Regions from separate parts of the Marichromatium sp. PS1 genome, predicted to be linked through region 2. Evidence: predicted binding sites of a transcription regulator. Region 2 holds the regulator's gene; each other region holds the start of a gene.
The links. The regulator sigma-54, encoded in region 2, starts transcription at its own class of promoters, with help from an activator protein. The targets are predictions, from matches to a motif close to TGGCANGNTNCNTGCTT.

Region 1: a site for sigma-54 is predicted at 3,895-3,911, ahead of ACAM26_RS11640 (pilin). Genes of this name have one in related genera too.
Region 3: a site for sigma-54 is predicted at 3,789-3,805, ahead of nifE (nitrogenase iron-molybdenum cofactor biosynthesis protein NifE). Genes of this name have one in related genera too.
Region 4: a site for sigma-54 is predicted at 3,882-3,898, ahead of glnA (glutamate--ammonia ligase). Genes of this name have one in related genera too.

The regions. Positions count from the first base shown of each region.
Region 1 covers NZ_BAAFHB010000004.1:591,035-598,445, forward strand. Annotated here, with positions in the region: partial or broken gene ACAM26_RS11625 (IS3 family transposase) at 1-807, shown strand, start outside; partial or broken gene ACAM26_RS11630 (IS701 family transposase) at 804-1,964, shown strand; partial or broken gene ACAM26_RS11635 (IS3 family transposase) at 2,163-3,072, opposite strand; gene ACAM26_RS11640 (pilin) at 3,325-3,807, opposite strand; gene ACAM26_RS11645 (tetratricopeptide repeat protein) at 4,775-5,335, shown strand; gene ACAM26_RS11650 (zinc ribbon domain-containing protein) at 5,391-5,825, opposite strand; gene ACAM26_RS11655 (superinfection immunity protein) at 5,829-6,137, opposite strand; gene ACAM26_RS11660 (IS1 family transposase) at 6,980-7,411, opposite strand, start outside.
Region 2 covers NZ_BAAFHB010000002.1:803,466-810,876, reverse strand. Annotated here, with positions in the region: gene ACAM26_RS04945 (ABC transporter ATP-binding protein) at 1-406, opposite strand, end outside; gene ACAM26_RS04940 (KpsF/GutQ family sugar-phosphate isomerase) at 839-1,858, shown strand; gene kdsC (3-deoxy-manno-octulosonate-8-phosphatase KdsC) at 1,951-2,472, shown strand; gene lptC (LPS export ABC transporter periplasmic protein LptC) at 2,469-3,065, shown strand; gene lptA (lipopolysaccharide transport periplasmic protein LptA) at 3,062-3,550, shown strand; gene lptB (LPS export ABC transporter ATP-binding protein) at 3,564-4,289, shown strand; gene ACAM26_RS04915 (RNA polymerase factor sigma-54) at 4,471-5,943, shown strand; gene raiA (ribosome-associated translation inhibitor RaiA) at 5,979-6,332, shown strand; gene ACAM26_RS04905 (PTS sugar transporter subunit IIA) at 6,620-7,078, shown strand; gene hprK (HPr(Ser) kinase/phosphatase) at 7,098-7,411, shown strand, end outside.
Region 3 covers NZ_BAAFHB010000004.1:371,209-378,619, forward strand. Annotated here, with positions in the region: gene ACAM26_RS10785 (formylglycine-generating enzyme family protein) at 1-579, opposite strand, end outside; gene nifN (nitrogenase iron-molybdenum cofactor biosynthesis protein NifN) at 930-2,261, opposite strand; gene nifE (nitrogenase iron-molybdenum cofactor biosynthesis protein NifE) at 2,249-3,577, opposite strand; gene ACAM26_RS10800 (hypothetical protein) at 4,074-4,682, shown strand; gene ACAM26_RS10805 (AraC family transcriptional regulator ligand-binding domain-containing protein) at 5,049-6,080, shown strand; gene ACAM26_RS10810 (AMP-binding protein) at 6,320-7,411, shown strand, end outside.
Region 4 covers NZ_BAAFHB010000002.1:392,747-400,157, forward strand. Annotated here, with positions in the region: gene ntrC (nitrogen regulation protein NR(I)) at 1-269, opposite strand, end outside; gene glnL (nitrogen regulation protein NR(II)) at 360-1,442, opposite strand; gene ACAM26_RS03035 (DUF4124 domain-containing protein) at 1,555-2,076, opposite strand; gene glnA (glutamate--ammonia ligase) at 2,192-3,598, opposite strand; gene ACAM26_RS03045 (cation diffusion facilitator family transporter) at 4,146-5,303, opposite strand; gene glyQ (glycine--tRNA ligase subunit alpha) at 5,701-6,606, shown strand; gene glyS (glycine--tRNA ligase subunit beta) at 6,618-7,411, shown strand, end outside.

The DNA.
Region 1 (7,411 bases), on a different contig from region 2:
CGCGTCTGTCGACTGCTCGGGCTGAGTCGCTCGGTGTTCGACGATCACGCCCGCCCGCGTGACGACGGGCCGCTAATCAAGGCGCTGAGCGCGCTGGCCGAGCGCCATCCATACGCCGGTTTCCGCAAGCTCCATGCGCGGCTGCGCCGCGCCGGACATCCCTGGAACCACAAGCGGGTCTGGCGGGTGTATTGCGCGCTCAAGCTCAATCTGCGGCGTCGGCGCAAGCGACTCCGGGCGCTCCGCCCGCCGCAACCGCTGGTGCAACCGATCCGTCCCAACCTGCAATGGTCGGCCGATTTCATGAGCGATGCGCTGAGCAGCGGCATGAGTTATCGCACCTTCAACCTCATCGACGACTTCAACCGCGAGGCGCTGCGTATCGAGGTCGACGTCTCGCTGACCTCGGCGCGCGTCATCCGCGTGCTCGAACAGGTCATCAGCGTCCGGGGGCGCCCCGAGCGTCTGCGTCTCGACAACGGACCGGAGTTCACCAGCACCGCCTTCCAACGTTGGGCCGCCGAACGTGGCATCGCCCTCGACTTCATCAGCCCCGGGAAACCGACCCAGAACGGCTTCATCGAGCGCTTCAACGGCAGCTTCCGCCGCGAGGTCCTCGATGCCTGGCTCTTCAACACCCTCGAGGAGGTTCGCCAACAGGCAGAAGACTGGCTCGACGAATACAACCTGCGCCGATCGCACGAATCGCTCGGCGATCTTTCACCCATCGAGTTTCTTACTACTACAGCCGCACATTTTTTGTGTTGTGATATGTGGACTCAACGGCTTTGTTTTCAAACAACATGAAGTACAGCGAGGTCTCTGGCTGGGAGACGGAACTGGACGCGGTCCATCAGCGCCTGGCGGACTGCTTTCGTCGTCCTGAGCCGCGCGCCCGGGCGCGGGGTTATCTGCAAGGGCTGCTGACGACGGTACCGCGCAAGAACGGTTGGCAGCTGGCCGAGACCTTGGGCGAGCGGCGCCCGGACGGGGTGCAGCGGTTGCTCAACACGGCGCGCTGGGACGCCGAGGCGGCGCGTGAAGTGCTGCGTGCCTATGTCGTCGAGGCGCTGGGCGACGACGAGGCGGTGCTGATCGTCGATGAGACCGGTTTCTTGAAGAAGGGCACGCACTCGGTGGGGGTGCAGCGCCAGTACAGCGGCACGGCGGGCCGGGTCGAGAACAGTCAAGTCGGGGTGTTCCTGTGTTACGCCAGCCGGCACGGCGCGGCCTTCATCGATCGGGCGCTGTACCTGCCCAAATGTTGGGCGAATGACCCCGCACGCTGCGCCGAGGCCAGTGTCCCGGAGCAGGCTCGCCGCTTCCAGACCAAACCAGCCCTGGCGCGTACGATGCTCGAGCGCGCGCTCGATGCGGGGGTGCCTTGTGGCTGGGTGACGGGCGATGCCGTCTACGGCAAGGATCGCAAGCTGCGCCTGTGGCTCGAGGCGCGCCAACAGCCCTTCGTGCTCGCTGTGGCGGGCAATGAGCCGGTGTGGTTCGATGGTCCGCAGACCCATCGCGTCGCGGCACTGGCCAAGGCGCTGCCAGAGACGGCCTGGCAACGCCACGCCGTCGGCGCCGGCAGCAAGGGCGCGCGCACCTTCGAGTGGGCCTAGGTGCCGCTGTGGCGCCTGCAGCTCAGCGCCGAGGAGCGCGCCTGGGGGCATTGGCTGGTGGTACGGCGCAACTGCAACCGCCCCGAGGAGCGGGCCTACTACATCGCCTTCGCGCCCCGCGCCGAGGCCACGCTTGAGCGCCTGGCCAAGGTCGCCGGGCAGCGCTGGGCGATCGAGGTCGGCTTCGAGCTGGCCAAGCAGCAGTGCGGGCTCGACGAGTATGAGATGCGCCGCTGGCCGGCTTGGCATCGCCATATCACCCTTGCGCTGCTGGCCCATGCCTGCCTCGTCGTGCTGCAACGACGGGCGAAAAAGGGGGCGCTGTCGCCGGGCGGATCGCACTGACTGCCCCTGAGATCCGGCATCTGCTCGAGGCGCTGTTGTGGCGCGAACGCGCCCCGCCGGATGCCGTCATCGCCTGGTCGGATTGGCGACGACGACATCAGGCGCGGGCCAGGGTCTGTCATTATCGAGCGCAAGGGGCTGGGCCGCCGTGAAGATGTGCGGCTGTAGTAGTAACCGCCGCGGAATGGCGTAGCGGCGCAAGCGTTGCTGGATGGCGTGGCTGGCGTACTGGTTGCCCCAGTCGGAGTGGTGCAGCAGCCCCGGTGGCGGACGGCGCCGGGCATGCATGGGCCATGTCGAGGGCGCTGATGACCAGCTCGGCGTCCATGCGGGCGTGCATCGACCAACCAACGACCTCGCGGTTGAACAGGTCGAAGACGACGGCCAGATAGAGCCAGCCCTCGTCGGTCCAGAGGTAGGTGATATCGGCGCTCCATACCTGATTCGGAGCGCTGGGCCGGAAGTCCCGGGCGAGCAGGTTCTCGGCGACGGCGAGGCGGTGGCTCGAGTCGGTCGTGACGCGATAGCGGCGCCGGTGACGGCCGCAGGCCGTGCGCACGCATCAGCCGCTCCACGCGCGCTTTGCCGGCGCTCAGGCCACGGGCGCGCAGCGCTCGCACCATCCGCGGACTGCCGTAGGCGCCACCGGTCTCGGCGTGGAGGGTCTGTAGCAGCAGCGTTAACTGCGCGTCACTCAGCCCCTGGCGCTGGCCGTCGCGCTGCCAGGCCCGATAGCCGCTGGCACTTACGCCCAGCAGCGCGCACAGCCGACGCAGGCCGTGCGCGCCGCGATGCGCATCGATCCAGGCGTACTTCACAGCGCATCCTTCGCGAAGTACGCCGTCGCTTTTCGCAGGATCGTGTTCTCCTCGCGAAGCTCGGCAACCTCGGCGCGCAACCGCGATAGCTCCATCTCCTCGGGCGTCACTGCCTTACCCGCGCTCGACTCCAACTTCCCCACCTCGCTGCGCCGCACCCAGTTGCGTACCGTCTGCTCCACCAAGCCCATCTCGCGCGCCACCGAGGCGATACTGCGCCCCGACTGCACCCGCTTGACCGCCTGCCCCTTGAACTCCAGCGTGTATACCCGCTTCGGGATCTTCTGCATCGCGCCCTCCAAGATTTGATCGTCAGTCTACGTCAATCCTTGGGGGACGAAATTCGGGGGGGAACCTCACGCGACGGGGAACCCGGCGCCAAGACCCTCTGGGTCGACCTCCAACAGGTCAGAGAGTTCTGCGAGGCGATGCAGTTCGTTCAAGCGCTTGAAGGCTTGGAGTGAGTTGTGTGTAAGGAGATGGTTTGAGGCGGAAAACAGAAAACCGCCCCAAAGGGCGGTTTTTTGAATTAAAGCTAGGACTTATAGGCCACCAAGGACAGTTTGGCGGCAGTTCGCGGGGAAATATTTGTATGCGGTGGCTGCTGCATCTGTGCCACAAGACCAGCCTTGAATCGCGTCAGTGGCTGCTGCCATGGCGGCTGTGCGAGCGGCATCGGTCGTCGGCTGGAGGATCAGGTTGTTTCCATCAGCTCCGGTCGCAATACCCTGAACACCAACCGAAATAGCCCCTGTCGTATTGTTGACGGTCAAGCCGGAAACGTACTTTGTTGCCCCGGTGCTGCAGCCCGCAGCATTCGCGTCAGTAGGGAACGAGCCATTCGCTTGAATGAATTCACTCACACCACTTTTGCACGCGCTCGCAGCCATCATGACTTCGCTCATTTTAGCTCGGGCCGTATAGTCCTGATACGCTGGCAACGCGATCGCCGCCAGGATGCCGATGATGGCCACCACGATCATGAGTTCGATCAGGGTGAAGCCGGCCTGTAGTTGCTTCTTCATGGAGTGGTTCTCCGGTTTTGGGATGAACTGAGCCTGTCTCGTCGGGAGACGGGGCCGACATGGCGGTGCCGGTCCTGGTGCCCCTGTTATCAAGTTCCGGGCCAACCATGCGAGGTCTGTGCAAGCCCTTGTTTTTGCGATCAGGGGATGAGCGCGGCAGTGGCTGTCACCCGAACCCCCGCGACAATCCACAGGCCCGTGTCCAGCCAGTAGGGGTGACAGTCCACAGACTGACATGCCAAGGGGGTGACAGTCGCGTCACCAGCCATCAGCCGCCAGTGGGTGCGGGCCGGGGGCGGTGGCGCGGGACCGATCGGAGGGCGTGGGCGGTGACGGGGGACAGGGTCGAACCACAAAGGCGCGAAGCACACCGCCAAGCGTCGGCCGGGCAAAACGCAGCGTGCCCGGCGATCAGTCGCCAGCCACCCGTGAGGAGACCGGTTGACTGGCTCCCGCGCCACAGCTGGTCGCAACCGTCCGCTGCGGGGAGGCTGACCGCCGACGGCTGCTCCGCTCGCCTCTTGGCATGCTGCGCGACCTTGCGGTCCAATCCCCTGGCGACCGGCGACCGGCGACCGGCGACCGGCGACCGGCGACCGGCGACCGGCGACTGACAGCTGGCAGCTGGCGGCTTTTCCGCCTTGTCTCTTCGCGTCCTTCGCGGCGTTGCGGTTCTCCCCCCTGGCAACTGATCGCCGAAGGGGTCTCATCCTCGCCCTCGCGCCTTTGCGCGCCTTGACGCTTTGCGGTTCAATCCGGTCGGGGGGACGAGGAGGCGTCGCAGCGAGCGATGGCTCGGGCAGGGAGTGCCGACCACCACACGCAAACAACCCAACCTTGCCAATCAAACAGTGACCACTCGCCGGCGCGATGGTCGGCGACGCGTTGGGCGGTGTCGCGCCAACCCCAACCTTTAGGACCACGACCACGGACGGGCCAGCGTCGAGCAACCGGGAGAACACTGGAGATGCCATCGATCTGTCTGAACACCGCGAGCGCCGTCACCGGACTGAGCCGACGCACGCTGCAGCGCTACATCCAGGAGAGACGGCTGATGGCGATCCGTGACGGTGACGATGGCAAGACCCGGGTGGAGTTGAGCGCGCTGCTGACGCTGACCGGCACCAGGCTCACCGAGCCGGAGCGGACGCTGGCGCTCGCCGCCGACCAGGGCGACCCCGGCGCGCAGTACGAGTTCGGCGTGTGGCTGCTCGAACGCGCGCGCCCGCCCCAGGCGCGCGACTGGTTCCAGCAGGCCGCGCGCGCCGGACACGCCGATGCGATGTGTTGGCTGGGGCGCGATCTGGTGCTCGGTGAAGGCGGCACGCGCGACGAGGCGGCGGGCAGCGCCTGGCTGGGGCGCGCGGCGGCGCGCGGCTCGGCGCTGGCGCAGGCGCTGACTGCGGAGTTGGGCAGCCCGAGCGGGCTGCAGGCGCGTGCGCGCGAGGACCTGGGCGCACTCGAACAGCTGCTCGACGCCGCCGAGCGACGGGTGCTGCTCGAGGCGCTGCAGGCGACCGCCGGGTAGCTCTCTCGCGCGGACCGAAGTCAGGCCGCCGGCTGACGCCGCACCGGGTCGCGGCTCAGCGCACGTGATGCTCGATGATGGCCTCGATGTCCGCCGGCGCCCAGCGCGCGCGCCGATCGGCGGGGTGCATGCCCTTGCGGTTCATCTCCTCGGCGATCGCCGCCGGCGCGCGCGACGCCGCATAGCGATCGGCGATCAGCGCGACCTGTGAGCGGGCCGGTTCCTGGAGGTAGGGATAGCGCGTGCCGCAGTGCTTGCAGCGCCTGGCGTCGAAGGCGATCGGCTCACGGCACTGGCTGCAGGCGATCGACCTTGGCGCGAGCGCGCCCCGCGCGGGCCGGGGCGCGAGCGACGGCAACAACCCGACGACCAGACCGAAGGGCCCGAACAGCAGCCCGACCAACCCCCAGCCCAACACGTCCCGCCCGCGGGCACTCGCGATCACGCCGCTGAAGACCGGGAACAGGACCCACAGCATCAGCAGTGCCATTGTTCAGCCCCTCGCCGTCGAGGCCGGATCGTTCACCCCGGCTTCGGTCGCCCGATCGCGATTGTCCTCGGTGAAGGCCCAGACCAGCGCCCCGACCCAACCGAGGAAGGTCCAGCCGAGGAACAGATCGAGCACGAAGATGGCCACGGCCTTGGTGTGACGTCGCTCTTGCGCGACCAGAGCGGGGAGGAAGTACAGGACGAGCGCGAACACCATGACGCCCAGGTTGAGCAGCGCGGCCCAGGAGACGGATTCCACGGCCGTCAGCCCGATCAGCGTGACGACGAGCAGACCGACCAGAAGGATCAGCACCCCTCGGACGGCCATGTCAAAGACCTTGCCGACGGACAGCGTGCCGCCCCCGCCGCCCCTGGCGCGACGCCCCCGTCGCGCCTCGTCCGCACGCGACGAGGGCTCTGCCCGGAACGGGCGGGCGCCTGGGGGCGGTGGCCCGGATGCCCGCCGTTCTCCGCCCCACAGTTGCGACAGACCCAGGTCGACGCGTCTCTCGCGACCATCGTCTGACACTGGCACGCGCGGCAACGCCGCCATTCGCTATCGTCGAGTGTATCGCCCATGCCCGCGCTCCTTTGCAAATCATCGGTTGAGCCACCCGAGAGACCCGCCCGGCAACGCGAACAGCACGGTCATCGGCCAAGCAAGGCATCCACTCGGCAATATATAGCGCACGGTTCCATGCGGGGCGGGCGCGTCCGTCGCCGCAGCGCCGACGGATCGACGCCCGAGCGTGTCGCGGCACGCTCGCGCCGAGCAGCAAAGAGGGTGGATGCCGAGACGGCATTGGGTGTCCAGCAGACGCCTGGTAGTGGATCGCCGAGCGGTGTTCCCGGTCGTTGCGCGCCTTGCAGCGGCAAACCCTGCAGACACTGACCTTTCGTACAAACGGCAAGGCCGTTGCGCGGCACGATCAGACGATCGTGCCGCAGCGGCCGCTACCGCGCGACGACCATGAACACCTGATTGCTTGCGCGACTGAGGTAGCAGTCGTACCAGGTCGCACCGCCGTATCCACCGTAGCCGTTGCGCGCGTTCACCTTGATCGGCAGCCGTTGCGCAACGATCTCGCGATTGGCGGTAGTGCCCTGACCGATAGGGTTTTGAATCTCTCGATGTGTTTGGCTTCCCACAATGAATCACACGCACATCTTGGCGTTGTAGTGATGAATGAAGTTCCAGAGTGCACCAAGATGGTTTTCCTGGTTCTTCGAGAACGCGAGCGACTTTCTCACCAAGCGGGAGATACGCTGCCGGAGTGTACCGTTAAACCGTTCGATATGGTTGGTTTCCCCTTGTGACTTCGCACTGGGATAATGTCGGTGTGCCGGGATGATCCGCGCATAGGCGCTCCAAAAATCTGTGTAGACGGGAGCGGAAGTCTGATATTGCGCTGGGATGGAATCCCACAGAGCCTGTGCGGAGCGCTCCGTACGATCGCCAACATGGACCCCGACGATACGCCGGGGCAGGCGATCCATAGCGAGCCAGATCCATTGTTTGTTCAGGCGTTTTCCGACAAAGGACCACAGTTCGTCGCACTCCAGGATTACTCCGTAGGATGTGGTGTT
Region 2 (7,411 bases):
GATAGGCGACGTTGTCGAAGACGTTGAGATCGGTCAGCAGCGCCCCGCTCTGGAACAGCATGCCCATGCGTCGGCGCAATCGATAGAGCGCGCTCTTGTCGAGCTCGTGCACCGCCACACCGCCGATCTCGACGCGACCGGCGTCAGGACGCAGTTGTCCGGTAATCAGTTTGAGCAGCGTGGTCTTGCCGGTCCCGCTCGGTCCCATCACCGCAGTCACGGCGCCGCGACGGATGTCGAGATCGAGCCCGTCGAAGATGACCCGCTCGCCGCGGCGGAAGGTCAGGTCGCGGACCCGCACCAGCACATCGTCGGTGGCGGATGCCCGCGCGGCTCCATTGGTGCCCGCAGACGCGTCCTCGACCCGGACGCCCGGCGCGCCGCCTGGGCCCTGGCTTGGCATCATGGTGAAATGTCGCTATCGACGCATCGGTCGGCCAAAGCGGGCAATTCTCGCGGCCCCGGCGCGGGGCGTCAAGCAAAGGGCGGCCAGCGACCAAGAAGATTGAACCGCCAAGCCGCGAAGGGCGCAAAGAAGAGGTAGGGCCTCCAGCGACCAGCCTCCAGTCGCCAGTGGGTGTGCGTCCTCGACAACAGCACGGCCTGCCATCACCATTGGCGCCGGCGCTTGAGGACACGTGACCACGGGCCGCTGGTCGCCGACCACCTGAACACCTTTGCGCTCTTTGCGGCTTGGCGGTTCAATCCTGGCGGCTGGCGGCTGGCGGCTGGCGGCTGGCGGCTGGCGACAGCCCCCTCGCCCGATGCGACATGTCCGCGTGGCATGGTGTATTTTTCTTGGTTTGACCGACCACTCATCGGCTCCATCCCCGAGACCATGACCGAACGACGACAACTCGGCGCCCGTCTGGCGCCGCTCGATGCCGGCGAGCACCAACGCATCATCGATCTCGCCCGTGCCGTTCTCGACACCGAGGCCCAGGCGATCACGGCGCTCGCCGCACGGATCGACACCCCTTTTGTCACCGCCTGTCGCTACATGCTCGCCTGCGCCGGACGCATCGTGGTCACCGGCATGGGCAAGTCGGGGCACATCGGCGGCAAGATCGCCGCCACCCTGGCGAGCACCGGCAGTCCGGCCTTCTTCGTCCACCCCGGCGAGGCCAGCCACGGCGATCTGGGGATGATCACCCCGCTCGACGTCGTGGTGGCGATCTCCAATTCCGGCGAGACCGCCGAGGTGCTCACCATCCTGCCGGTGCTCAAGCGCCTCGGGGTGCCGATGATCGCGATGACCGGGCGGCGCGACTCGACCCTGGCGCGCGAGGCCGACGTCCATCTCGATGTCACCGTCTCGGCCGAGGCCTGCCCGCTCGGCCTGGCGCCGACCACCAGCACCACCGCGGCGCTGGCAATGGGGGATGCGCTCGCCGTGGCGCTACTCGAGGCGCGTGGCTTCACCGCCGAGGACTTCGCCCGCTCGCACCCGGCCGGGAGCCTGGGGCGGCGCCTGCTGCTGCACGTCGACGACATCATGCATCGCGACGAACGGGTCCCCCGCGTCGGGCGCGAGGCGAGCCTGCTGGCCACCCTCGAGGAGATCTCGCGCAAGGGGCTGGGGATGAGCGCGGTGGTCGACGAGGGTGGGCGGCTGTGCGGCATCTTCACCGACGGCGACCTGCGCCGTGCGCTCGATCGCGGCGTCGACGTCCACCACACCCGGATCGAGACGGTGATGACCCGCGACTGTGTCACCATCTCCCCCGGCGCGCTCGCCGCCGAGGCGCTGCAGCTGATGGAGGCGCGCTCGATCAACGCGCTGCTGGCGCTCGACGACGAGCGCCGCCCGGTCGGCGCACTCAACATGCACGACCTGTTGCGCGCGGGCGTGGTCTGAAACTGCCCCCGCTGGTCAAAACCGCCCGCGCACCCGACAATGCGCCGCACAGGGGCCCGCCCCTTCTTCCTCATCAAGGAGTCACCAGGGAGATGCAAGAGATCCGCAACCGCGCCGCCGCCATTCGTCTGGCGATCTTCGACGTCGACGGCGTACTCACCGACGGCAGCCTCTATCTCGGCGACGACGGTCAGGAATACAAGGCGTTCAACGCCCGCGACGGTCACGGCATGGTGATGTTGCGCGAGTCCGGCGTGACCCTCGCGGTGATCACCGGGCGCAGCTCGCGGGTGGTCACCATGCGGATGAAGGGATTGGGGGTGAACCACGTCTACCAGGGCCAGCGCGACAAGCTCGCCGCCTATCTCGAGCTGCGCGAGCGACTGGGGATCGAGGACGCCGCCGTGGCCTATCTCGGCGACGACGTCATCGACCTGCCGGTGATGCGCCAGGTCGGGCTCGCCGCGGCGGTGGCCGATGCCCACCCGATGGTACGCGCCGAGGCGCACTGGCACACCACGGCGCACGGCGGGCGCGGCGCCGCGCGCGAGTTCTGCGAACTGATCATGGACGCTCAGGGGACGCTCGCGCGACTGGCCGGACAGCGTCCATGAGCACCCGCGCGCACTGGCCGCTGCGCTACTACCTGCTCGCCGCCTTCTTCGCCTTCAGCGGGCTCGCGGGCTGGTGGCAGGTCCAGCGCATCGACCAGCCGCAGGGACCGGCCACCGTACGCCCCCGCGTCCCCGACTACGTGGTCCACGCGTTCACCGCGCTCGAGACCGACACCAGCGGCGCACCGAGCCGACGCCTGAGCGCGACCGAGTTGCGTCAGTTCGTCGCCGAGGATCTCTCCGAGCTCGACCGCCCACACATGCAGCTGTTCCAGTCCGACGGACCGCCGTGGCGCGCGCGCGCCGAGCACGGGCTGGTGCTCGACGGCGGCGCGGAGGTGCGGCTGACCGGCGACGTCCATCTCGAGCGCGACGCCACCGCCGAGGCCCCGCCCGCGCACATCGAGACCGAGCAGCTCAACGTCTGGCACCAGCGCGCCTATGCCCGTACCGACCTGCCGGTGCGGGTGGCCAGCGGCGAGGACTGGCTGAGCGCCACCGGCATGCAGCTGTGGTACGACGAGCCGGCGCGCGCCACCTTCCACGGTCGCACCCGGATGCTGCTCGCCCCGACCCAGGAGACCCAACCATGAGCCCTCCACTGCGCCTGCTGGCACTGTTGCTGTTGTTCGGCTGGAACCCGGCCAACGCGCTCGACGACGACCCCCAGCAACCGATGTACATCGAGGCCGACGACGTCGAGGTACGCGAGGCCGAGGGCACCAGCATCTATGTCGGCAACGTCGAGGTCACCCAGGGCAGCATGCGCCTGCACGCCGACCACATGACCGTCTATCACCGCGAGGACCGCCGCCCGCGCCAGATCATCGCCATCGGCACCCCGGCGCGCTTCCGTCAACTGCTCGAGGACGACCAGGGCGAGGTCCGCGCCTTCGCCAGGCGCATGGAGTTCGACACCGACCGCGACGAGCTGGTGCTGATCGACGAGGCGGTACTGATCCAGGGCGAGGACCGCGTCGCCAGCGAGCGCATCGTCTACGACCGTGCCCGCGAACACTTCCGTGCCGGCGGCAGCGGTCGGGTGCGGATCACCATCACCCCCGAGGAGGAGTCATGACAGGGATCGACGGATGAGCGTACTGCGCGCCGAACAGCTCAAGAAACGTTATCGCAGCCGCGAGGTCCTGCGGGGAGTGAGCGTCGAGGTCGAGGCCGGCGAGGTGGTCGGGCTGCTCGGCCCCAACGGCGCGGGCAAGACCACCTGCTTCTATCTCATCGTCGGGCTGATCCCTGCCGACCAGGGGCGCATCACCCTCGACGAGCACGATGTCACCCTGATGCCGATGCATGCGCGCGCGCGCGCCGGACTGAGCTATCTGGCGCAGGAGCCCTCGGTGTTTCGCAAGCTCAGCGCGCGCGACAACATCCTCGCGATCCTCGAGACCCGCGGCGACCTCGACCGCGAGCAGCGCGAGCAGCGTTGCGAGCAGCTGCTCGAGGAGCTCGGCATCGCCCATATCGGCGAGTCGCTGGCACTCAGCCTCTCCGGCGGCGAGCGCCGTCGTCTCGAGATCGCCCGCGCGCTGGCCGTCGACCCCAAGGTGATGCTGCTCGACGAGCCCTTCGCCGGCGTCGACCCGATCGCCGTGGGCGACATCAAGGCGATCGTCTCGCACCTGCGCGAGCGCGGCATCGGCGTGTTGATCACCGATCACAACGTGCGCGAGACGCTCGACATCTGCGATCGCGGCTACATCATCAGTAATGGCGAGGTGATCGCCGCCGGCCGCCCCGACGAGCTGCTCGCCAACCAGCAGGTACGCGACGTCTATCTCGGCGCCGACTTCGCCATGTAGCATGTAGGCGGCAGCATCCGCGCCCCGCTGCTACATATTGGGAGTAAGATGAAGACCATCGCGCCCCGGCAGGGGGCGCGCTTGACGTGACTCAGGCACCTTTGTTGCCACCCGACCTATAATCGTCATAGGACGGTCATCGACCCGGCATAGAGACAGACGCAAGACGCATCGGCGATCCATGAAGCAAACCATCCAGCTTCGCCTCGGCCAACACCTGACGATGACGCCCCAGCTGCAGCAGGCGATTCGCCTCCTGCAGCTGTCGACGCTCGAGCTGCAGAAGGAGATCCAGGAGGCGCTGGACTCCAACCTGATGCTCGAGGAGGCCGAGGAGGCCGACCGCTTCGCCGCCAACGGAGAGGACAGCGGCAATGGCGCACACGAGTCCCCGCCCAGCGATGAGCAGGGCAGCGCCGAGCGTGAGCTCCAGGGCGAGACCAACGAGATCCCCGATGAGCTCCCGGTCGACACCCAGTGGGCCGATGTCTACGACGGCTATCTACCGCCGAGCACCCAGGGCAGCGCCGAGAACGCCGATTTCGACCCCTTCCTCCACCAGAGCCGCCCTCAGACCCTGCACGATCACCTCCTCTGGCAGCTCAACCTGATCCGGCTGAGCGAGCGCGACGAGATGATCGCCGAGGCGGTGATCGATGCCATCGACGCGCGCGGCTATCTTCGGGCCGATCTCGACGAGCTGCTGAGCACCATCGGCGACGATCAGATCAGCCTCGAGGAGATCGCCACCATGGTGCACCGGGTGCAGTCGTTCGATCCCCCGGGGGTCGGCGCCCGCGATCTCGCCGAGTGCCTGCAGATCCAGCTGCGGCAGCTCCCCGCCGAGACCCCGCAGCGCGACCTCGCGCTGGCGATCTGTCGCGACGGCTTCGAGCACCTGCCGCGCAAGGACATCGCCGCGCTGATGCGCCGCTTCAAGCAGACCGAGCCCGAGATTCGTGGTGCACTCACGCTGATCTGCCAGCTCAACCCGCACCCCGGCGACTTGATCGCGCAGGAGCCCCCGGAGTACGTTGTACCCGACATCTTCGTGCGCAGAGAGAATGGTCGCTGGTCGGTGGAACTCAACCCGGAATCCACACCTAAACTGAGGGTGAACGCAGACTACGCCCGGCTGATCCGGCGCGCCGACACCAGCAGCGACAGCGTCACCATGCGCAACCACCTGCAGGAGGCGCGCTGGTTCATCAAGAGCCTGGCGAGCCGCAACGACACCGTGCTGCGGGTGGGCGCCAAGATCGTGGAGATGCAGCAGGCGTTCTTCGAGCACGGCGAGGAGGCGATGCGGCCGATGGTGCTGCGCGACGTCGCCGAGGCGCTCGAGCTGCACGAGTCGACCGTCTCCCGGGTCACCACGCAGAAATACATGCATACGCCGAGGGGCACCCTGGAGTTCAAGTACTTCTTCTCGTCCCACGTCAGCACCACTTCTGGTGGGGAGTGTTCATCAACGGCGATCCGCGCGCTCATTCGTAAGCTGATCGCCGCCGAACCCGCCAGAAAACCCTTGAGCGACAGCAAGATCGCGGCCGAACTGGCCGATCGCGGCATCCAGGTCGCGCGTCGAACCGTCGCCAAGTACCGCGAGGCCATGGGTATTCCAGCCTCGAACGAGCGCAAACGCCTGGCATGAGCAGGCTGTTTGGAACCCCTGTAAGGAGTCCAATGATGCAAATCAATCTGACGGGTCATCACGTCGACATCACCGAGGCACTGCGCGACTACGTCGACAGCAAATTCGCACGCCTGGCGCGTCACTTCGACCACGTCACCAATGCCCACGTCATTCTCAGCGTTGAGAAGCTCGACCAGAAGGCCGAGGCGACGCTGCACATCAATGGTGGGAAGCTCTTCGCCGACTCCGTGCATGAAGATATGTATGCCGCGATCGACGGCCTGACCGACAAGCTCGATCGCCAGATCCTGCGCCACAAGGAGAAGAAGAACGACTATCGCAGCGCACCCGGCCCGAAGGCGGCCGACTCTGAAGCCGAGGCCGACGCCGAGGCCGATACCGAATAGCCCGGCAACGGCCTGATGGCCCATGCGTCGGCGGGGCGTCGGGACACCCGACACCCGCCGGACCGACGCACCGACACCTCGAACGGATCCGTGATCGCGCCGTTCGGGGTGTTTTGCATTGAGACCCTGAGATCCGAGCCGATATCGACACCTGCGGGCTCCGACGACTCGAAGGACACCCAGAATCCATGACCACGACCACGCGCCCCGATCACCCGCCGGTATGGACACCGGACACCGTCACCGCCCAGCGCCCCTGTCCCTGCGACCACCAGGAGCCTTGACCGATGTTCAGTCCAGACCTGATCAGCGAGGCCCGAGTCAGCTGCGGTGCCGAGATCGCCAGCAAGAAGCGGCTGCTCGAGACGCTCGCCGAGCTGCTGGCCAACGACCACCCCCGTCTCAACACCGAACTCGTCTTCGAGCGTCTGCTCGAGCGCGAGCGACTCGGCAGCACCGGACTCGGTCACGGTGTGGCGCTGCCGCACGCCCGCATCAAGGAGATCAACGAGGTGCTCGGGGCCTTCGTCAGCACCAGCACCGGGGTCGACTATGACGCGATCGACGGCGAGCCGGTCGATCTCGCCTTCGCCCTGCTGGTCCCGGAGAGCGCCACCGAGGAGCATCTGCGCTTGCTCGCCCGGCTCGCCGGCATGTTCAGCGACCCGGCCACCCGCGCCGCGCTGCGCGAGGCCGGCTCGGCGGCGACCGTCCTGCAACTGATCGAGACGAGCGAGGCGCGCTAGCGCCACGCCGACCTGGGCCATGCTCGACAGCCTCCAGTCACTCCTCGAACAGACCGGCCCGCGGCTGCAGCTGCGCTGGCTCAACGGCGAGCCCGAACAAGGCTCCCCACTGCGCCGGCCCGAGCGCGCACGCTCGCGCGAGTCGCTGATCGGCTCGCTCAACTGCATCCATCCCAACTGTCTGCAGGTGATCGGGCGCGCCGAGCAGCGCTATCTCCAGGCACTGGGACGCACCGCCTTCGAGGAAACCCTCGAGCAACTCTTCGCCGAGCAGCCGGCGGCGATCCTGTTCGCCGACGGCCTCGAGCCCCACCCCGCCTTCTTCGCCTTCGC
Region 3 (7,411 bases), on a different contig from region 2:
CCAGACGTTTCCGTGCACCTCGTAGAGTCCCCAGGGGTTGGCCGGCTTGCTGGCCACCGGATGGGGCTGCTCGTGCGAGGAGAAGAGATGCCAGACGTGGCGGCTCAGCGCTCGCTCATCCTCGCCGTCGCCGAACCAGTAGTCGGTCTGGGTGCCGGCGCGGGTGGCGTATTCCCACTCGGCCTCGCTCGGCAGACGATAGCCGCCGCCCAGGTCCGGGCGCTGGTTGAGCGCGCGCACGAAGGCCTGGGCGTCCTCCCAGGAGATCTGCTCGACCGGGTTGTCCGGGTCCTTGAAGTGGGACGGGTTCTCGCCCATCACCGCCTGCCATTGCCGCTGGGTGACCTCGGTCTCGGCCAGATAGAAGGGTTGGGCAATGGTGACGCGGTGCACGGGCTGCTCGCCCTTGTCGCAGCGCTGGCGGGTCGTGTCGCAGCCCATCTGGAAGCTGCCGGCCGGGATCAGGCGAAAGGTCATGCCCAGCGCGTTGGTGTCGGTGGCCGGCGGCGCGGCGAGGCTCGCGCCGGTGAGCAACAGGCCGACGAGCAACACGCCGAGCGGGAGGACAGACGGGGGCATCCTGGGGGTCATGGGTGAGACTGCGCGGGTACGAGGTTGGTGAGGGGGCCGATGCGGATCGGGCAAGCGGACCCAAGCGGGTACGACTTCAAGCGCGACCTGCCTGCTGGCGCGCTCGACCATAGGGCGAGCAGCGGCCGCTTCGCGGAGCAATGATTCTTGTCGGGATTATCGGCGCTTCTCGGGCGGGCTTACGCTGAGGTTTCGCAATCGGGCGCTGCCCTGCCCCGCTCGATCTGGCGCCGCGATCAGCGGATCACGGCGCCAGCAGCGAATCTCACCGCGCGGCTCACCCGATCGAGGCCCGCGCCCCATCGGATGAACCGCGCGCTTGGTGACGGGATCGCGCGTCAGGCGGCGGCCCCCTGCTGCTTGATCCGTTCACGCGCGTGGTGAACCTCCGACTCCCGCATCCGCTCGGCGGCATTGGCGATGTCAAAGAGGAAGTAGGCCCCGCCCTCGTAGAGCACGTCATTCTTCAGGGCGCTGCCGATCTCCTCATAGTTGGGGAAGCCGCGCATCACCGCGCGCTTTCCCACCCGGTGCGCCAGGGCCTCGGTGTGGAAGTTGCCGATGATGATGTCGTAGTCGTCGCGCAGCTGCTCGGCATCCTCGAGGTCTCCGACGATCACCCGATCGGCCTCGATGGCGCCGAGGACCGGTGAGTCGACCGTGGCGATCGCCAGGGCGACCTTGCCGCCCACCTCGCGCAAGGAGGCTGCCATGGCCGCCAGGTGATCGGGCTCGGCGACCAGCAGGAAGCGGGTCTGTCCGATGGAGAAATGGCTGTCGAGCATGGCGTCCTGAAGGCGCTTGCGCCAGCGCTCCACCACCGCCGGAGGGGTGTCCCGAGCGCTCGTCTCGAGCAGCCAGGCGACCAGCTCGTCGGTCCCGACCAGACCGCTCACATGGTCGAAGTGTCGATGCCGGATGGCCGGATTCTTCTTCTGCAGGGTCGCGCCGACGGGCTTGACCGAGGCCCCGACGGTGACGACCGCACCCGCGTCCGCCAACCCCTCGAGTTCGGCGACCGTCACCCCGCCACCGCTCAGCGACGCCTGCTTCTCCCCCAGGTGATTGTCGAGGGAAGAGGACAGATCGGGCACGGCGACGACCTCGAAGCCGAATGCCTCGATGAACTCACGCAGCTTCTCCACCTCGATCGGCTGCATGCTGACGTGGGGGACCAGGACGACCTTGCGCGCGTCGGTGCGCTCGCACGGCTCGGTGAGCTGGTCGATCAGCGCCTGGACGGTCAGCGTCCAGCCGCTCTCCAGCCCGCCCTGGTAGTCGGGGGTATTCACATAGACCAGGGGCACCTCGATCTTGCTGGCGACGCCCCGGAGATCGTCCCCCTTGGTCTCGGTCAGCCCGGTGGTATGCACGCCGATCAACGCCGGGGAGACCTTGTCCCCGATGTTCTTGATCGACTCGGTGATGCTGTAGTCGCCGCCATCCAGCACCGCCGTCACATCGGTCACGGCGGTCGTCTGCAGAGCGATGGGCTCGCAGAAATGACGGGTGAACATCACCTTGGTGAAGCTCGCGCAGCCCTGGGCGCCGTGCATCAGCGGCATGCAGCGGTCGACCCCGAGGAACGCCAGGGTCGCGCCCATCGGCTGCGAGAGTTTATGCGGGTTGACCTGCAACGGTTTGCCCGTCTTGCGTCTTACTTCTGCCATGGTGCCTTCCTGTCGACCAGTTCGAAGACCGGATTCTGCAGTGAGTTCTTGAGATCCTCGGCGAGGACCAGGAGCCCGTCGTAACCGCCGTAGCTCTTCTTCTTCTCCTGATTGACGTCGGTGAAGGCGATCCGCTTCTTGATCGCGGTATAGAGCGAGCGACCGCCGGCCAGGAGCAGATGGGCCCCGGTGTCGTCGATCACCTGCGCCTGCTGACTCGCCGGGCTGGTCATCAGGATGGCGTCCTCGCCGAGGTATTGACGCGCCTTGGCCTTGTCGGCCTCGGTCGACTTGCGCACCGAGGTCGCCACCACCTCGATGCCCAGATCCTGCAACGCCGAGGCGATCGACCAGGACTTGTTGCCGCCGGTGTTGAGCACCGCCTTCTTGCCGGCGAAGACCGCCCGGTAGGGGATCAGCTTCTCCTCCAGTCGCGCCTCCTCGCGGGCGATCAGCGCGCGGGTGCGGGCGATCAGGTCGGCATCGCCCAGCGCCTCGGCGATGGCCAGGATGCTGTTCGAGGTATCGGTCATGCCGTAGAAGGAGCAGGAGATCCAGGGAATCCCATATTGTTCCTCCATCTTGCGGGTCATGGAGATCAGCGACTTGGCGCAGACGATCACATTGAGCTTGGCGCGATGGGCGGTGCGGATGCTGGCGATGCGACCGTCGCCGCTGAAGGTCGAGCGCACGCGGATGCCGAGCTCTTCGAGCAGATGACGGTAACGCCACAGCTCGCCGGTGTTGTTGTGCTCGCCGATCAGGTTGATGTCGAAGGGGGTGGTGTCCTCCGGCTCCTTGGTCCCGATCAGGTGGCGCAGCACCGCCTCCCCGGCGATGCGGCTGCCCAGATTCTTGGCACCGACGAAGCCGGGGGCATGCACCGGCACGCAGGGCGTGCCGTGTCTCTCGCTGCCCTGCCTGCAGACGGCGTCGATGTCATCCCCGGTCAGCGCGGTGACACAGGTCGAGTAGACGAAGACGGCCTCGGGCGCATAGTGCGTGATGACATGGTCGATCGCCTCGGCCAGCTTCTTCTCGCCGCTGAAGACGACATCGTTGGTGTTGATGTCGGTGGCGAAGCCGGTCTGGGTCAGGTCGCGACCGGGCCAGCTCGTCGGGGTCAGACGCGTCTCCCAGGCCCCGCCGACGCAGGACATGGGACCATGGATCAGGTGGGCGGCATCGGCGAAGGGAAACAGGGCGATCTGGGCGCCGTCGAGGGCGCAACCGCCGGTGGTGGCCCCGGGCGTGGGCGTGTTGCAAGGCCCTTTCTTGTGGCCCTTGTTGTGTTCGCAGGCGCTCTCGACGAGCAACTCTTTGATTTTCGGTTTTGACGACACGAGCAGGCCTTCCATTCAGAGGGTTCCGGATCGGCAGAATGGCCCTGACGGCGCTTCCCCCGCTTCTTCATCCATCGGTTCGAGAAAGTTGTGAGAAAAGGGACATTCTTCGATGAGAGAAAAGCGACAATCGATCATCAATTTCCCCAGTGACGGCATTGAACGGCCCCGCATGTGAGTCTGCGTGCACGATCAATGCCATTTTCAGCTCCTGCTCGATATCGATGGCCCTTGGGGACCGGCGCAGGGATCCCGCCCCGATCCGATCGGGACAGCCCCCACCGCACACCTAGCCGATCTCTGCCCGTTCACCGGGCGACGAAAGGTGTCGCCGCACGGTTTCATTTCTCCTCGTCACACGCACATCGACCGGCAGGCCGTCCGGCTCGTAACCCCCCGGGTTCGAGCAGACGACCTGGAGCGGCCGTTCTCCCCACCACAGATGACATTCAATGGATGGAAGACACCGATGAAACCGACCCCCATGTTGCGACGACTCTCCACTCCCGGCGCCCTGGCGCTGATGCTCTCGGCGCCGCTGCAGGCGACCACCGAGCACGACAACGAGGTCTTCTTCGCCATCACCGGGGTGAAGAGCTTCGAGTTCACCGAGACCGGTCACTCGGTGAGCAAAGGTCAGCCCTACAGCGGCGTCACCTCCGGGGTGAGCAAGGACGGGGAAGAGGCGCGGATCGTGGTCAAGGCGGGACGCCACAAGACGAAGGCGGTGGCGCAATGGTTCAAGGACGCGGTGAACGCGGGACCGGGGCAGACCCTGGCGTGTGACAGCAAGGGCAACTTCCCCGACGAGCTGAACTTCGCCGTCGAGGGCACACTGGAGATGCAGATCGGCGACAAGCAGATCACCTGCAAGGACATCCTCATCGCCCAGGGCAGTTTCACCACAACCAACAACTGGTGGATGGGTGGACCGCAGATGCAGGGCGCTCACGTCTCGCTGAGCGGCGCCACGCTCCAGACCTGCTCGGCCAAGGGATCGCTGCTGCCGGTGGCGGTGCTCTTCAGCCCACAGACGCCCTGCGCCAATCACTTCAACATCAGCATCGGATCACTCTGAGGGGACGGACACGTCCCGCCTCGGCATCGAGGCGGGACGCGCTCATGCGTCCGGCTTGGCCGTACTGAGTAAAGGGGGAAGAAAAAAAGAAAGAAAAGGAGAAAAAAAGGACACCCAGTTACTAAGGGACACCCCGGGGGAAAAGAAAAGATTTAAGGGACAACCAGTTACCGAGTTATCGCGAGGAAGGGGGCAGGGCAAAGGGAGGGCAAAGGGGGAAAAGGGGAGAAAAGGACACCCAAGAAGAGCTAAGAGAGTTAAGGGACACCCAGTTACCGAGTTACCGCGAAGCCCCCCACCCTACGGCACCACCTCGGCCATGTTGTACCATCGGGGTCGGCCCGAGTCAGGACACCCGGTCAGCGCATGCCGTTACGCAAGCCCCCCGAGAAGGACACCATCTCCATGCAGCTGGTTCGCGAGGCGCTGCAACAGTGCTGCGAACCGGGCGCGCCCACCGATGCGCTGCTGGCCGCGGCCGGTATCGATCCCGCGCGCTGGACGTGCAACGACGCCCGCGTCTCGGCCGCCGCCTATGGCCGGCTGTGGCGGCTGCTCGCGCGTCGTCTCGACGACGAGTTCTTCAGCATGAACCCGCGTCGGTTGAAGTGCGGCAGCCTCGCCTTCCTCTGTCGCTCGTCGATGGCGCAGGAGACGCTCGAGGCGGCGCTGGCCTCGGCGCTGGCCTTCCTGTCGCTGATGCTCGATGCGATGTCGGCGCGGCTGGTGCGCCAGCAGGGGTTGGCGGAGATCGTGCTGCACGAGGGGGACGCCCCTCCCCGCCGGGCCTTCACTTATTTCACCTATTGGATGATCGTGCACGGCGCGGCCTGCTGGCTGTCGGGGCGACGGATCCCGATCCTGGCGATCGATCTGCGCTGCCCGGCGCCGGCGTTCTGCGACGACTACCGGGTGATGTTCTCGGAGAACCTGCGTTTCGACCAGCCGCGCACGCGGATGATCGTCTCGGCCGACTGTCTGGACCTGCCGGTCAGGCGCAGCGAGGCCGAACTCGCGCACTTCCTCGCCCAGGCCCCGGCCAACATCCTGGTCAAGTACCGCGACCCGCAGAGCCTGGCGAGCCGGATCCGCAACGATCTGCGCCAGCTGCCCGCCGAGCAGTGGCCGCGGGCCGAGGTCCTGGCGCAGCGGCTGCACATGTCGACCTCGACCCTGCGGCGGCGTCTCGCCGAGGAGGGACAGACCTATCAGGGGCTCAAGGACGGCGTGCGCAAGGAGCTGGCCATCGGCTGGCTGGCCGAGCCGCAGCTCGGTTTCGCCGAGATCGCCGAGCGGCTGGGCTTTGCCGATGTCAGCTCCTTCTACAAGGCCTTCCGCAAGTGGTGTGGCTCGAACCCGGGACACTATCGCAGCCTGATCCTCGACGCCACGGACTGATCCCGGCCACCAGCCCGCACCCAGCGCGCCCGACGCCCGCCCATCGACCCGAGCGCGCCCCAGCCCATCAGCATATTCGAATAATCGACAACTCCATCCCCTTTGTTCAAATCGCTCAGACAACTTGAGCCCTTCGACCATTGTCCGCCAACCCGCGCCACGCCAGTATCACGACGGCATGACCGCATGCTCCATGCGGATCGATCCCAATCACCAAAAGGACGCGGGGGACACCGGCGATGCGCGACTACCAAGCAGCGATCACGCAGTTCGATCATCGAGGGGCCGCCGAGGCGGCGCTCTCGGGCAGCCTCAGGGCGCTCAATGCCTGTATCGAGTGCTGCGACCGACATGCCGACTCCGACGACATCGCCCTGTTCTGGGAGGGCGAGGACGGCCGCAGCGCGACCCATACCTTCGCCGAACTCAGGGACCGCGCCGCACGGCTGGCCAACTTCCTGCGCGCGCAGGGCGTCGACCAGGGCGACACCGTCGCCGGGCTGCTGCCGCGCCGGGTCGAGCTGCTGATCACCGTGCTCGCCACCTGGCGTCTTGGCGCCGTCTACCAGCCGCTCTTTACCGCCTTCGGGCCCAAGGCGATCGACTACCGGTTGACCACCTCGGGGGCCAGGGTGGTGATCACCGACGGCCACAACCGCGCCAAGCTCGAGGGTATCGAGGCCACGCCCCAGGTCGTCACCATCGACACCCCCGCGAACCGACGGGATCACGACTTCTGGACCGTGCTCGAACAGCACTCGAGCGACTGCGCACCGGTGATGCTCGACGGCGAGGCCCCCTTCCTGCTGATGTTCACCTCCGGCACCACCGGACCGGCCAAGGCGCTGCACGTGCCGCTGAAGGCGATCGTCGCCTTCCAGGGCTATATGCGCGACGCAGTGGACCTGCGCCCCGACGACGCCTTCTGGAACATCGCCGATCCGGGCTGGGCCTATGGCGTCTACTTCGGCGTCACCGGTCCGCTGTCGCTGGGGCACGCGACGACCTTCTACGAGGGCCCCTTCACGGTCGAGAGCACCAGCCGGGTGATCGAGAAGTACGGCATCACCAACCTCGCCGGCTCCCCCACCGCCTATCGGCTGCTGATCGCCGGGGGCGAGACCTTCGCCGCGGCGGCGCACGGTCGGCTGCGCGTGGTCAGCAGCGCCGGCGAGCCGCTGAACCCGGAGGTGATCCGCTGGTTCGCGCGCCAGCTCGATGTGGTCATCCACGACCACTACGGCCAGACCGAACTCGGCATGGTGCTGTGCAACCACCACGCGCTGCGCCATCCGGTGCATCTCGGCTCGGCCGGGTTCGCCTCGCCGGGA
Region 4 (7,411 bases), 410 kb from region 2:
GTCATGATGATCACCGGCAGCCCGGGGTAGCGGGCCGAGACCTGTTCGAGCAGATCGAGCCCGTCGATCCCCGGCATGCGGATGTCGGAGAGGATGACGTCGGGCTGCTCGCGCTCCAGCGCCTCCATCACCCCGACCCCGTTGGAGAAACAGGTGACGTGCATCTGCGCCTTGCGCAACGCCCGTTCCAGTACCCAGCGGATCGACCGATCGTCGTCGATCACCCAGACCCGGGGCTCGCGATTCCCGCGCTCGAGACTGTGCGGCATCATCGCGCTCCCGGCATGCCGACGGCATGCCTCGGGCGGCGTGGGCACGGCGACGCCGACGAGGTTGGCGAATGGGGTGGTTGCAGGTTCCTATGCATGCTCCGACTCCAGCGGCAGATAGACGAAGAACACCGTCTCGCCCGGCCGGCTCTCGCATTCGATCAGCCCGCCGTGCTGGTTGATGAGTTCCTGTGCGATGGGCAGCCCCAGTCCGGTGCCACCCTGCTTGCCCGAGACCATCGGGAAGAAGATCTTGTCGCGGATGTCCTCGGGGATCCCCTGGCCATCGTCCCGAACCTGGGTCTGCAACACCAGCCGATAGCGACGACTGCCGATGGTGAACTGACGCAGCACCCGGGTGCGCAGCTCGACGCGTCCGTCCGCGCCGGTGGCGGCCGCGGCGTTGCGCGCGAGGTTGAGGAAGGCCTGGATCAGCCGGTCACCGTCGCCCATCAGGTCGGGGATGCTGGGGTCGTAGTCGCGCACCACCTCGGGGCCGCGCGGGAACTCGGCGAGGATCAGCCCGCGCACGTGCTCGAGCACGTCGTGGATGTTGAGCGTCTCGCGCTGGGGCATGCGGTTGGGCCCCAGCATGCGATCGACCAGCGACTGCAGGCGGTCGGCCTCGTCGATGATGATCCGGGTGTATTCGCACAACGCGGGGTCGGGCAGTTCCTGCTCGAGCAGCTGGGCCGCGCCGCGCAACCCGCCGAGCGGATTCTTGATCTCGTGGGCGAGGCCGCGGATCAGCGCCTGGGTGGCCCGGTGCTGGGTGAGCAGGTGCTCCTCGCGGGTGATGCGCAGCTGACGATCGACCTGATAGAGCTCGACCAGCACCCCCTCGTCCGCACCAAAATGGTGCAGGGGCAGCACGGTACAGTTCACCGTCTTGGTGCGCCCATCGGCCACGGTGACGTTGATCTCACGTTCGGTGAAGGGGTGGCGCGAACGCAGCGCCGCCGCCAGCCGGGCCTCGACCTGGCCATCGGGGCAGGGCAGCAGGTCGGCGGCAGCCTGACCGATCATGTGTCGGGCGCTGGCCTCGAAGAGGATCTCGGCCGCCGGGTTGAGGTATTCGAGCCGCAGCCCTCGATCGAACAGCAGCACCGCCATGTTGACGTGATCGAGGATCGTCCGCTCCAGCGAGCGCTTACCGGTGGTTTGAGCTGTCATGGTCCATCTGCGCGACTGAGTGAGGTCATCCGAGACCGGAGGACGAGACAGGGCATCCTGTCGTCGAAGAAAAGACTAGCAAGAGACAGGCCAGTGCGGCCAGGAGGAGTGCTCAGAGCTCGCCGGGGGGCGCGTCGCGACGCAGCTCGAAGCGAAGTGTCGGGGCGCGGGCGATCAGCACACCCTGCTCGTCGCGGATCAACGCGCCGAGGCGGTGGGGACCGAAGGCCACGCCATCGAGGGCAAAGCGGGTGGCGCCGGCCTCGATCACCGTCTCGAGTCCATCGAGCACCATCGCCAAGCGATGCCCCGGTTGCAGCGCGGGTTCGAGTCCGAGTTCGACGGCGAAGCGACCCTCGCCGCGCATCAGCACCTCCGCATCGACAGGGGAGAGGATCTCGAAGCGCGCATAGGGCCCGGGGAAGGGGGCGCTGGCAGGGGGCGGATCGACGGGGCTGTCGGCGCCGCGCGAGACCGGGGCGTCGACATGGATATCGAGTCGCTCGGCGGTGGCGTCGGCGGGTCGATCGGAGAAGTGCACCCGCCCGTCGGCATCGACCCAGCGATAGACGCCGGCCTGGACGATGAGGCAGGGGAGCAGCAACAGCGGGAGGAGCAGTGCCGGCCGGATCATGGCCGAAGCATAGTCCAGCGTCGGAGGGGGCTCAAGCGGGGACGCCTGGACGTCGGTGGCGCTTCCCTGCGCCGAGGTTGCGACCGCGCGGGACCCGCGCGGTCGCGACAGCCGATCAGAGGCTGTAGTACATGTCGAACTCGACCGGGTGGGTCGTCATCCGCATGCGGGTGACCTCGTCCATCTTGAGGTTGATGTAGCTGTCGATCAGGTCATCGGTGAACACGCCGCCGACGGTGAGGAACTCACGGTCACGGTCGAGGTTGTCGAGCGCCATCTCCAGCGAGGAGGCGACGGTCGGGATGGCCTTGGCCTCTTCACGCGGCAGGTCGTAGAGATCCTTGTCCATGGCATCGCCGGGGTGGATCTTGTTCATGATGCCGTCGAGACCGGCGAGCATCATCGCCGAGAAGGCGAGGTAGGGGTTGCCGGTGGGATCGGGGAAGCGCACCTCGATGCGACGACCCTTGGGGCTGGCGCAGTGCGGGATGCGGATCGAGGCCGAGCGGTTGCGCGCCGAGTAGGCGAGCATCACCGGCGCCTCGAAGCCCGGGACCAGACGCTTGTAGGAGTTGGTCGAGGCGTTGGTCAGGGCGTTGAGCGCACGCGCGTGCTTGATGATGCCGCCGATGTAGTAGAGGGCCATGTCGGACAGGCCGCCGTACTTGTCGCCGGCGAACAGGTTCTGACCGTCCTTGGCGAGCGACTGGTGCACGTGCATGCCGCTGCCGTTGTCGCCGACCAGCGGCTTGGGCATGAAGGTCGCGGTCTTGCCGTAGGCGTGGGCGACGTTGTGCACCACGTACTTGAGGATCTGGTTGGCGTCGGCACGCTTGACCAGGGTGTCGAACTTGGTGCCGATCTCACACTGGCCGGCGGTGGCGACCTCGTGGTGGTGCACCTCGACGCCGACGCCCATCTCCTCGAGGGTCAGACACATGGCCGCACGCAGATCGTTGAGCGAGTCGACCGGGGGCACCGGGAAGTAGCCGCCCTTGACCTTCGGACGGTGACCCATGTTGCCGTCGCCGAACACCCGCTCGGAGTTCCAGCCGGCCTCCTCGGAGTCGATCTTGTAGAAGGCGCCGCTCATGTCCGCGCCCCAGCGCACGTCGTCGAGCACGAAGAACTCGGGCTCGGGACCGAAGAAGGCGGTGTCGGCGATGCCGGTGGACTTCAGATAGGCCTCGGCGCGCTTGGCCACCGAACGCGGATCACGCTCGTAGCCGATCATGGTGTCGGGCTCGAGGATGTCACAACGGATGATGAGGGTGCTCTCCTCGGAGAAAGGATCCATCACCGCGGTCGTGGGGTCGGGCATCAGCACCATGTCCGAGGCCTCGATGCCCTTCCAGCCCGCGATCGAGGAGCCGTCGAACATCTTGCCTTCCTTGAAGGCATCCTCGTCGATCATGCTCGTCGGCATGGAGACGTGCTGCTCCTTGCCGCGGGTATCGGTGAAGCGCAGATCCACGAAGGTCACTTCGTTGTCTTTCATCATCTTCATGACATCAGTGGTCATTCGAACGTCTCCAATGCTGAGTGCTGTGTTCTAGATACGGATAAGGCGTTGTCGGCCGAGCAATGCACAAGGCTTGCGCTGGCGTATCAGCGCTCGCACCATCCGGCGCAGCAGCCTAACAGGTCATCGATCGTGCCGCACGACCTGCCGTCCGGGCCGGCAGGCGATGCAGAATTCTGGCTGACCCGGTTGATGTCCCGGGCTCGGGTCCACGACAAGGACCTCCATCGCGACCGTTCCGCCGGACGACGGGATGATCCACGCCGTCCGATGCCAATCAGTCATGCAACGAGCAAGCCAGAATCTTGCGCACCCCGCTGACGCCAGCCCCGCGCCCCGATCGCAACGAACACGCGATGAGACGATGAGACGTACAAACAAGACCTTGGCGATGAGAGGGTTGTGAAATCACGCACCATGGTGACGACAGCACCGCCATGGATGGGCGGACAGCGGGGGGCCGGCGCACCCAATCGCGGCGCGACACCGGGCGCGGACTGCACTAAAAAAGAACATCGAGCGACTTTATGCACCAAAAAGGTGCAAATCAGTCGCCAAAGAAGATTCGCACCCCACGGAACACCGGGTCATCGGCGAGCGCCTCGGCCAGGCGTGTCCGCAATCGCTCGGCATCGGCTCCCTGGCGCAGACAGGCGGCGAGCGGGAAGTACACCTCGATGTCGATGGCCCCGTCGAGATAGTGCAGCAACACCCGCTGGCGCTCGTTGGCCTCGGGGATCGCCGACCAGGCCGAGGCCAGGCGCGCCAGTGCCTCGGCACGCAGCGGCAGCAGGTAGCAGGCGGAGAGGTGCTCGTCGTCCTCGGGGTCGATGTGCACGGTGACATCGGCGATCTCGTCGATCTCGCGCTTGAGCCGGCGTTCGACCAGGACGCTGATCATGTGACCTTCGGAGACACTGACGTAGGGATCGACCAGCACATGCACGTCGACCGACGCCTGCCCTCCGAGACGGCGGGTGCGCAGCATATGGATATCGCGCACCCCGCCGACCGAGTGGATGGTCTGCTTGACCGCCTCGAGCCGCTCGCCCTGCAGACCGGTATCGACCAGCTCGCTGGCCGCCTCCCAACCGAGTTCCCAGGCGATCTTGGCGATCATCAGCGCCACCATCACCGCGGCGATGGCGTCGAGATAGGGCAGCCCGGCCATGGTGCCGGCGATCCCCACCAGCACCACCACCGAGGAGACCGAATCGGAGCGATGGTGCCAGGCGTTGGCACGCAGCAGGTCGGAGCGCACCCGCTTGGCATGGGCCAGGGTCCACCAGTAGAGCCATTCCTTCACCAGGATCGAGGCCAGGGTGGCGCCGAGCGCGATGAGGTCGGGGCGCAGCAGCTCCTCGGGGCTGAACAATCGCTCGACCGCGTCCCAGCCGATGCCGATGGCCACCGCCAGCAGCAGGAAACCGAGCGCGAGGGTGGCAACCGTCTCGTAGCGCGCATGCCCATAGGGATGCTCCTGGTCCGGTCCCTGATGGGCCTGGCGCCCGGCGATCAGCACCAGGACGTCGGAGAGCAGGTCGGAGAGCGAGTGCAGCCCGTCGGCGACCAGCGCCTGCGAATGACCGAGCCAACCAGCGACGATCTTGATCGCCGCCAGCACCAGATTGAGCACGGCCCCGACCACGGCGGTCCGGGTCACGGCCTCGCGACGGGCATCGGCGCTGTGTTGATCGAGGGTCACGACTAGGGGCTTCCGCAGGTTGCGCCGACCGGGTCCGGGCCGACGGCGCTCCAGTATAAGCGACAGCGGCAGGTCGCATCAGCTTCCAGCGGCCAGCTGACAGCCGCCAGCGGGAAGGGATGGCGTTCATGACTCAAGGTTGGCCGATCAGATCAGCGTCCAACCCACGGCCTTCAGTAGGGAGGACAGGTTCGAGTCACCGGGGAGGCCACGCTCTTGCCCCTAGCAGCTAACGGCTAGCCACCGATGGCTGGCGGCTGGCGGCTGATGGCTGATGGCTGATGGCTGGCGGCTGATGGCTGGTCGCTGCCCCCGACCAACCCCATTGGCGCGCCAGCGACCCGAACCGATATAATTGCGCGTTTACGTCAACCGCCCCGATCCCAAGGAGCCCGCCTTGACTCTCCAATCCGAGGACCTCTCGACCTTCCAGGGCCTGATCTTCGCGCTCGAACGCTACTGGGCCGATCTCGGGTGCGTCGTCGTCCAACCCTATGACATGGAAGTGGGCGCGGGCACCTTCCACCCCTCCACCTTCCTCCGCTCGATCGGTCCCGAGCCGTGGCGCAGCGCCTATGTGCAGCCCTCGCGTCGCCCCACCGACGGGCGCTATGGCGAGAACCCCAACCGGCTGCAGCACTACTACCAGTTCCAGGTCGCGCTCAAGCCCTCGCCGGAGAACATCCAGGAACTCTATCTCGACTCGCTGCGCCGACTCGGCATCGACCCGCTGGAGCACGACATCCGCTTCGTCGAGGACAACTGGGAATCGCCCACGCTCGGCGCCTGGGGACTCGGCTGGGAGGTCTGGCTCAACGGCATGGAGGTGACCCAGTTCACCTACTTCCAACAGGTCGGCGGACTCGACTGCCGCCCGGTCACCGGCGAGATCACCTACGGGCTCGAGCGCATCGCCATGTACCTGCAGGGCGTCGAGAGCGTCTACGACCTGGTGTGGAGCCGCACCCCGGCGGGCATCGTCACCTATGGCGACGTCTTCCACCAGAACGAGGTCGAGCAGTCGACCTACAACTTCGAGATCGCCGACACCGACGCGCTGTTCGCGCAGTTCGACACCTGCGAGCGGGTCAGCACCCAACTCATCGAGCGCGGACTGCCGCTGCCGGCCTACGAGCAGATGCTCAAGGCCTCGCACACCTTCAACCTGCTCGACGCCCGCGGGGCGATCTCGGTGACCGAGCGCCAGCGCTTCATCCTGCGGGTGCGCACGCTGTCGCGGGCGGTCGCCAAGACCTATTACGAGAGCCGGGAGGCGCTTGGCTTCCCGATGCTGGCACAGTGAGGGAGAGAACATTGGACGCATCCACTGATCTGCTGATCGAGATCGGCACCGAGGAACTCCCCCCGCTGGCGCTGCCGCGCCTGTCGCAGGCCTTCGTCGAGGGCGTGGCGCGCGAGCTGCGCGAGCGCAGCATCGACTTCACCACCATCGAACCCTTCGCCGCACCGCGCCGCCTGGCGATGCTGGTGCGCGGCATCGCCACCCGCCAGCCCGACCAGCAGCAGGTGCGCCGCGGCCCGGCGCTCCGGGCCGCCTTCGACGACAGCGGCGCGCCGACCAAGGCCGCACAGGGCTTCGCCCGCTCCTGCGGCGTCGAGGTCGAGGCGCTGGAGCGCGAGGAGACGCCCAAGGGCACCTGGCTGGTCTATCACTCGACCCTCGCCGGTCGCGCCACCGCCGAGCTGATCCCCGAGATCGTCGAGGCCGCGCTCGCCACCCTGCCGATCCCGCGGCGGATGCGCTGGGGTGCGGGCGAGGCCGAGTTCGTGCGCCCGGTGCACTGGGTCTGCCTGCTGCTCGGTGAGCAGCCGGTCGCCGGCCGGGTGCTCGGCATCGAGGCCGGCACCAGCACCCGCGGTCACCGCTTCCATCACCCCGAGCCGATCGCCCTCGCGCGCGCCGACGACTATGCCGAGCAGCTGCGCACCACCGGCCGGGTCGAGCCCGACTTCGCCCAGCGCCGCGAGCAGGTGCGCGCCGGCGTCACCGCCCTGGCCGAGGCCGAAGGGTTGCGCGCGCGCATCGATCCCGAGCTGCTCGACGAGGTCTGCGCCCTGGTCGAGTGGCCGCAGCCGGTGCTCGGTCG